Regions from separate parts of the Paenibacillus sp. JJ1683 genome, predicted to be linked through region 1. Evidence: riboswitches for the same ligand, from Rfam matches in the RefSeq annotation. Region 1 holds a riboswitch; each other region holds the start of a gene.

Evidence for each region. Region 1 has a riboswitch for cyclic di-AMP ahead of ACUC6J_RS13175 (3D domain-containing protein). Riboswitches for the same ligand answer to the same signal wherever they lie in the genome.
Region 2: another riboswitch for cyclic di-AMP. It lies ahead of ACUC6J_RS00140 (3D domain-containing protein); the one in region 1 lies ahead of ACUC6J_RS13175 (3D domain-containing protein).
Region 3: another riboswitch for cyclic di-AMP. It lies ahead of ACUC6J_RS19750 (TrkH family potassium uptake protein); the one in region 1 lies ahead of ACUC6J_RS13175 (3D domain-containing protein).

What each region holds. Positions count from the first base shown of each region.
Region 1 is NZ_CM129820.1:3,107,565-3,109,832, reverse strand. It holds gene ACUC6J_RS13185 (ABC transporter substrate-binding protein/permease) at 1-47, shown strand, start outside; gene ACUC6J_RS13180 (amino acid ABC transporter ATP-binding protein) at 34-756, shown strand; cyclic di-AMP (ydaO/yuaA leader) riboswitch at 1,000-1,169, shown strand; gene ACUC6J_RS13175 (3D domain-containing protein) at 1,176-1,844, shown strand; gene ACUC6J_RS13170 (polysaccharide deacetylase family protein) at 2,044-2,268, opposite strand, start outside.
Region 2 is NZ_CM129820.1:29,654-31,921, forward strand. It holds gene ACUC6J_RS00135 (TatD family hydrolase) at 1-153, shown strand, start outside; cyclic di-AMP (ydaO/yuaA leader) riboswitch at 354-633, shown strand; gene ACUC6J_RS00140 (3D domain-containing protein) at 905-2,053, shown strand; gene rnmV (ribonuclease M5) at 2,200-2,268, shown strand, end outside.
Region 3 is NZ_CM129820.1:4,599,609-4,601,876, forward strand. It holds gene ACUC6J_RS19745 (potassium channel family protein) at 1-16, opposite strand, end outside; gene ACUC6J_RS19750 (TrkH family potassium uptake protein) at 35-1,375, opposite strand; cyclic di-AMP (ydaO/yuaA leader) riboswitch at 1,775-1,927, opposite strand; gene ACUC6J_RS19755 (CPBP family intramembrane glutamic endopeptidase) at 2,188-2,268, shown strand, end outside.

The DNA of each region.
Region 1 (2,268 bases):
TGTTGGGTTTATGGGAAAGGAAGTTGAGAGCCAGTGATCACCGTTAAACAACTGCGTAAATCATTCGGTAAGAATGAAATTTTAAAAGGCATTGATATAGATATCGCCAAAGGTGAAGTAGTCGTCATTATCGGCCCGAGTGGTTCGGGGAAAAGTACGTTTTTGCGTTGTATGAATCTGTTGGAACAGCCAACAGAAGGGGAAATCTTGTTTGAGGGTGAGCCGATTACGGCCCGTGGTCATAATATTAATGCGACTCGGGAGAAGATGGGGATGGTTTTCCAGCATTTTAATCTGTTTCCACATAAAACAATACTGCAGAATCTGACGCTTGCACCAACGCAGGTGAAGAAGCAATCGGGGAAAGAAGCGGAGAAAATTGCGTTGGAACTCCTGCGGACCGTGGGTCTTGAGGATAAAAAGAATACCTACCCGAACCAGTTATCTGGCGGTCAAAAGCAACGTATAGCGATAGCACGCGCTCTGGCCATGCAGCCGCACGTAATGCTGTTTGATGAACCTACCTCTGCCCTGGACCCTGAAATGGTTGGAGAGGTTCTGGATGTGATGAAGAAGCTCGCTGAAGGCGGCATGACGATGGTGATCGTGACGCATGAAATGGGCTTTGCTCGTGAGGTAGGAGACCGAATCATCTTTATGGACAACGGTCAAATTATAGAGCAAGGTACGCCGGAGCAAGTTTTCGGAACTCCAAGCCATGATCGTACCCGTGATTTTCTGGCTAAAGTGCTGTAAGAAAATGCTTTTATGAATTATTGACAAAGCCCTCTCGTGATGATATTTCACGGAGGGCTTTTCTCCTTTTGTCACCATATCTCCATATTTTCGTAACAAAAAACCGATTTTTGATGACAAAATTGTAATGGATATAGTATGATGTTCAAGGTTCCCAACATTTTCATGCAGATAAGGTTACAAAATTGTGATATTATGCAGTAAGCCAAAACTTACCGGGGCAGCAGCAATGATAACAATTACTCAGGTGCTGGGCTCAAACCATGGGAAGTGCGGGGGACGTAACAACGGCAATTATTCCAATGCGTCATATAGATGTTGTGGAATATGCCTAGGGGTGAATTGCACAAGCATAGGGCTTCTCCTGAGTCCGAATCCGACAGCTAACTTCGCAGGCATAACAGAGGAGGTACATATCTTTGAAACACTTAAAACATATTGGAAAAACCATGAAATTTGCGGTGCTTGCCGCAGCGATTGCAGGATTGGCACAGACAGCTGGAGTAGCAAATGCTGCTTCGCTTCATACTGCCAAAGAAGGCGATACTTTCTTTTTGCTTGCTCAACGTTATGGGGTATCGGTAGATGACTTGACGAAGGCTAACCCGGATATTGCGTCCAACAACATATATGCAGGTCTACAAATTAAAGTGCCAGACGAAAAAAGTGTGAAGGCGGCTTCGGATTCGAAACCACAGCTTCTTACGGAGAAAGCACCAGCGAATGAGAGGCCAACAATTGAAGCATGGGGCAAAACATTCAATTACAGTAAAGTTGTTGATGTTAAAGCAACAGCATATTCAGCCGCAGCTGATGAAAATGGCAAATGGGGTGCAGTCGATTACTACGGTAATCCGCTTAAACTGGGTACAATTGCAGTAGACCCGAAAGTCATTCCTATGGGGACAAAGGTGCTAGTTACAGGCTATTCCCATCCCGGCTTGCCAGACCATTCTTTTGTAGCCGTTGCCCGTGATCAGGGCAGCGCTATTACCGGAAAGCGGATTGATATCTTTATCCCTGGCAACAAATCATTCGTGAACGACTTCGGCTTCCAAAATGTGAAACTGTACGTTATTGATAAATAGCATTGTGCATATATTTGATTTCATTAAACATAATATATATTATGTAAACTTAATATTATAGCACACAACATATAACTGGGACGACTTCTTATCAGTACGGTCGTTTATCGCTAAAAAAGGCTGTCTTACAAGCAGAAGCACTCTGCTCGTCAAGGCAGCCTTTTTACGTTGTTGGTATATACGAGGCTTAGACATACTGTTATTTTCGTTCCGATGTGTGAAGTAGCCGGGGGACTGTGACAAACTTGTAGCCCTTAGCTTTTAAAGAGTGGATTAGACCCGGCAAAGCTTGGACAGTACCTTGCAAGTTGGAACTTTGACCTCCACCTGCATGCATTAAAATAATGGAGCCAGGTCTGGTAGCCGGGATCACGTTACGCTGAATCTGTGTTTTGCTTAATCCCTTCCAGTCTAGAGAGTCCAC
Region 2 (2,268 bases), 2.7 Mb from region 1:
TACTTGACGCCTCATCCGTTTCGCGGGAAGCGAAATGAGTCGGCCCATGTGAGATTGGTGGCAGAGGCAGCCGCCCAAATTAAGGGAATTACGGTGGAGGAATTGGTATCCATTACGACCCAAAATGCTTTGGAACGATTTGACATTCAGTGAAAAAGCGAAGAAATCAATCAAAATAAAGAGATAGACGGAGCTAATTATGATTTTGTTGCAGGAAACTCAAGAATATTACAATTTTTTAACCGAATATTTTAAAAAATGTACTTGAAACCTGCTTTACAACATGCATGGAAACAGGATATCATCTTTTCAGTGAATTGTTGTTGAGTGTAAACATCAACAAATCATTTCATGAACCAGTCTCGCTGAGTCCCTTTTGCAGGGAACGGGGGAACCGATATGGCTTACAGTACGTCCGGCGTATGTGCAAGAGAGAATGTCTCTTCAGCAGCCGGCTCAACCGAAATTCATTTCCCGAATGGGATGAACAGGTAGAGAAGCCGTATTTCGATTTCTTTCTGGGTCTTCGGGGTGAATGTGAAGGCGACCGCCATGAGCGGTTGACCTAAGCTAGGGCGACTCTCTACGTCCGAACCCGACAGCTAACCCCGTAAGCGTAACAAGAGAGAAGCCATCTCGTGCATGAGTTTTCCCGCATATTCACACATGTTGGAAGCCACGAAAGAGCTCTCTAGTCTCTTTCTTTGGCTTTTTTTGTTGTGAATAAAAGAAAATCTGTCATCATACTGTGGTTAAACAGGGGAGGACAGCATGCCGCGAAGACGGGTACATGGTGCAGGACAGTCGCAGTACGGGCTTGTCTTGTAGAAAATCTGTTATAGTCACGTCAACGATCAACTATGTCTTACTCCAGACGGCGGGCTATGTAAGGAGGACGGAGGAAATGGGCATTTTCCGAAAAGAGGAGACCCATGAGTCACGCTCATCCAGCATGTCTTACGTATTACGTTGGAAGCAAGAGAATGTGCGCCAGGCTGCTTTGGTTGCTATTTTTCTAATCGCACTAACGATTATGATTTCAATTCTGATGTACACGCAATCAAAAAAACAAGTCTTTTTTGTCATCGATGGTAAGGCATCTGCGGTAGAAACCCGGGAATCCAAGCTCCAAGATTTGCTCAATGAGCATTCTATTTCACTTCAGCCGCATGATACAATTTCCATGCCGCTAAATGGAGCAGTACAGGATGGGGATCGCGTAGTCATCAAACGTGCCAATCAGGTTAAAGTATCCTCAGGCAATAAGACGAAAAAGCTGTACACAACAGAAAATACAGTAGAGGGTGCCATTCGCACTTCGGGCTATAAATTATCATCAACGGATAAAGTTTACCCTGCGTTGGATGCCTCTGTTTCAGCTAACATGGACATAAAAATCGTCCGTGTGAAGAAACAGCAGGTCGAACAGAAAAAACAAGTGCCTTATCAGGTCATCAAAACGGCAGATCCAAGTCTCTATAAAGGCGATAATCGAGTCATTCAAAGTGGCAAATCGGGTGTGGTAGTCCAGCATGTTCAAAAGGTATACCATGATGGAAAATTGGTATCCAAACAGCTGGTCAACAAGGAAGTCGCACAGAATCGTGTGGATAAGGTAATTGCGGTAGGAACGAAGAAAAAACCGGTCGTTCTAGCTGCTTCCATCGGCCCTAAAGATGCAGTTAAGGCTACAAAGGTTAGTTCGGGCAGTGCTGTCCGTAAAGCAGGTATTAATTTTAATTATAGAAAAGTTTTACAAAACGTCTCCATGACGGCGTATTCCGCACAAGAGCCAGGTATCGGTACACGTACCGCCTCCGGCACACGTGTCACGGAAGGACGCACCATCGCTGTCGATCCGAGTGTAATTCCAATCGGGTGGTGGGTGTATATTGAAGGGGTGGGCTTCCGCCGTGCGGAGGATACCGGTGGCGCGATTAAAGGCCACAAAATCGATGTGTATTATGAGAGTTTGAGCCGGGCCAACCAATTTGGTCGTAAGCACGGTAAAACCGTATATGTTATCGGACCTGTAAAGCCGGAAATCAACTAAAACAGGTTGTGTATGTTGAGGACAATGCGATAGTATTAACAACATAGTTATGCCATGCTAAGAAGAGGATACCCTCTTCTTATTTTGTTTTCAAAAGCAGGGAAAGATAAATATATGTTGCTGTGTAGCAGTGGAGGGAAACGAAGATGATCAAGGAAGTGATCGTGGTGGAAGGCCGGGATGATACGGTAGCCATTCGCCGTGCTGTCGAAGCA
Region 3 (2,268 bases), 1.5 Mb from region 1:
ACTGCTGCGTTTTCATATCTACTCGAAAACTCCCTTACCCTATAATTATTTTACCTTCTGGATGACGATACAATTCCTTACCCTTTTTCGGTCCCAGTGCATAAGCTAGCGTGAGTGGACCCAGCCTGCCTGCAAACATCGTCAGAGTAATCACCAGCTTGCCTACAACTGTCAAATCAGGTGTAAGCCCCATGGACAGTCCTACCGTACCAAAGGCAGACACCGTCTCGAACAAGATCATCAGAAAATGATGATCTTCGGTTGCGGACAGAATCATCGTCACCCCAATCACGAACAGCAACCCCAGCAAGGTAATAGTCAAAGCCTTATAAATGCGTGCCTGCGCAAGTCGGTACCGGAACAGCACAATGTCTTCCCGTCCCCGCAGCATCGAAAACACCGCTCCAATGAGCAGAGCAAATGTAGTGGTCTTAATCCCGCCTCCAGTGGAGCCAGGCGAAGCCCCAATAAACATGAGTATGATGATAAAAAACTGCGTAGCCTGCCGCAAGCCTGCAATGTCCAGCGTGTTGGCACCTGCGGTGCGAGGGGTAACGGACTGGAATAAAGAACCCAGCAGTTTACCACCCCAATCAAGCGAGCCAAGCGTCTTCGGATTCGTAAACTCAAATACAAAAATGACAAGCGTCCCGACGACAATCAGAGCAGCTGTCATGCTGAGTACCACCTTGGTATGCAAGGATAGTCTCTTACGCTTGCGATAATCTGCCAGGTCAGACATCACTACAAAACCAATACCACCCGAAATAATGAGAAACATGGCTGTAAAATTAACAATCGGATCATATACATAACCTGTCAGGCTGCGAAATTCACCGAACAAATCAAAACCAGCGTTATTAAACATGGAAATGGCATGCCAGATTCCAAAATAAATCGCCCTGCCGACAGGCATATCAAATGACCAGCGAATCGAAAAAATAGCTGCACATACGCCCTCAATCATCAGCGAGTACCATAGCACCTTGCGGATCAATCCGACAATTCCTTCGACAGAGGTCTGATTCATCGCTTCTTGCAAAATAAGGCGCTCCCGCAAGGAAATCCGACGCTTGAACACCAGCGCGATCAAGGTAGCCATAGTCATAAAGCCAAGTCCGCCAATCTGAATCAGCGCAACGATGACAATTTGACCAAAGGTTGTAAAAAAGAGCCCTGTATCCTTAACGACAAGCCCGGTTACACAGGTCGCGGAAGCGGCAGTAAACAAAGCGTCTATAAACGCAAGTGGTTTTCCTGTTGTATTAGAAATGGGCAGCATTAACAATAAACTACCTATTAGAATGATAATGGCAAAGCCTGCAACGAATATTTGCGGTGGAGAAAGCCGAAGCCAGCTTGCATTGGGATTCATTTATTCATCACTTCTCCTCCTTGGTGAACTATGAGCATGGAGATCGCTCAGCTCATAAAATCACCAATTCTTTTCAGTTTCTTTTATAAATCAGAAAAGTATCCGCAAAGCGGGATACTTTTGCCTTTCAATACTCACTACACTTTATACGTAACTACCTCATGGAACGTTTGATGACTTTAAGGCGGGCAGCAGCGAAGCGGTCCATTTGAATCTGGAGAAGCGATAGCGCTCGCCTTTGACTCTGAATTTTACCCTTATCAAGGTCTAGAAAATCAAAAAAATTCAGTGGCAACAGCGATTGGAAGATCAAATGGAACGCGCAGCGTCCTTAACTCAGCAAACTTTTATTCACACTTATACACACAAAAAAAGACACCGGAAAACCGAGTGCCTGACTTGGTTCCTGCCCACAGCCTACGAGGTTAGCTGACGGATTCGGGCAGTACAGTATGCCCTATTTACACTTCCGATCCATCAGGATCGACTGTAAAATTCACCCCAGTAACATGGTTCCCCCGTTTTCTCACAGAAATTCGGCTTAAATGTTGTCATTACCCATATATTTCATAGGCATTGCCTCAAGATTATAATCCTTCTCTATCCAGATCACAAAACCGATTTCGCCGAAAAAACGTGAAATTGGCTTTAATTTGCGATTGGGCATCGCTTAATCACAGCTTATCTAATTTTATTAAAACTTTAAAGTGCTTTCACTCTGTTTTCATGAATATCGCTGGTCTGTTGGCGGGAACCTGTGCAGTATGATATCTTTAATGGATGTTCTTATTTACAGATTAAGGAGGAAACTCATGAATCCTATCGGGAAACCGGTCGTGCTCACGGCCAACTTCAAAAAATTAGGCTTACTGGGCGGGGTTGGCCTGATTTGC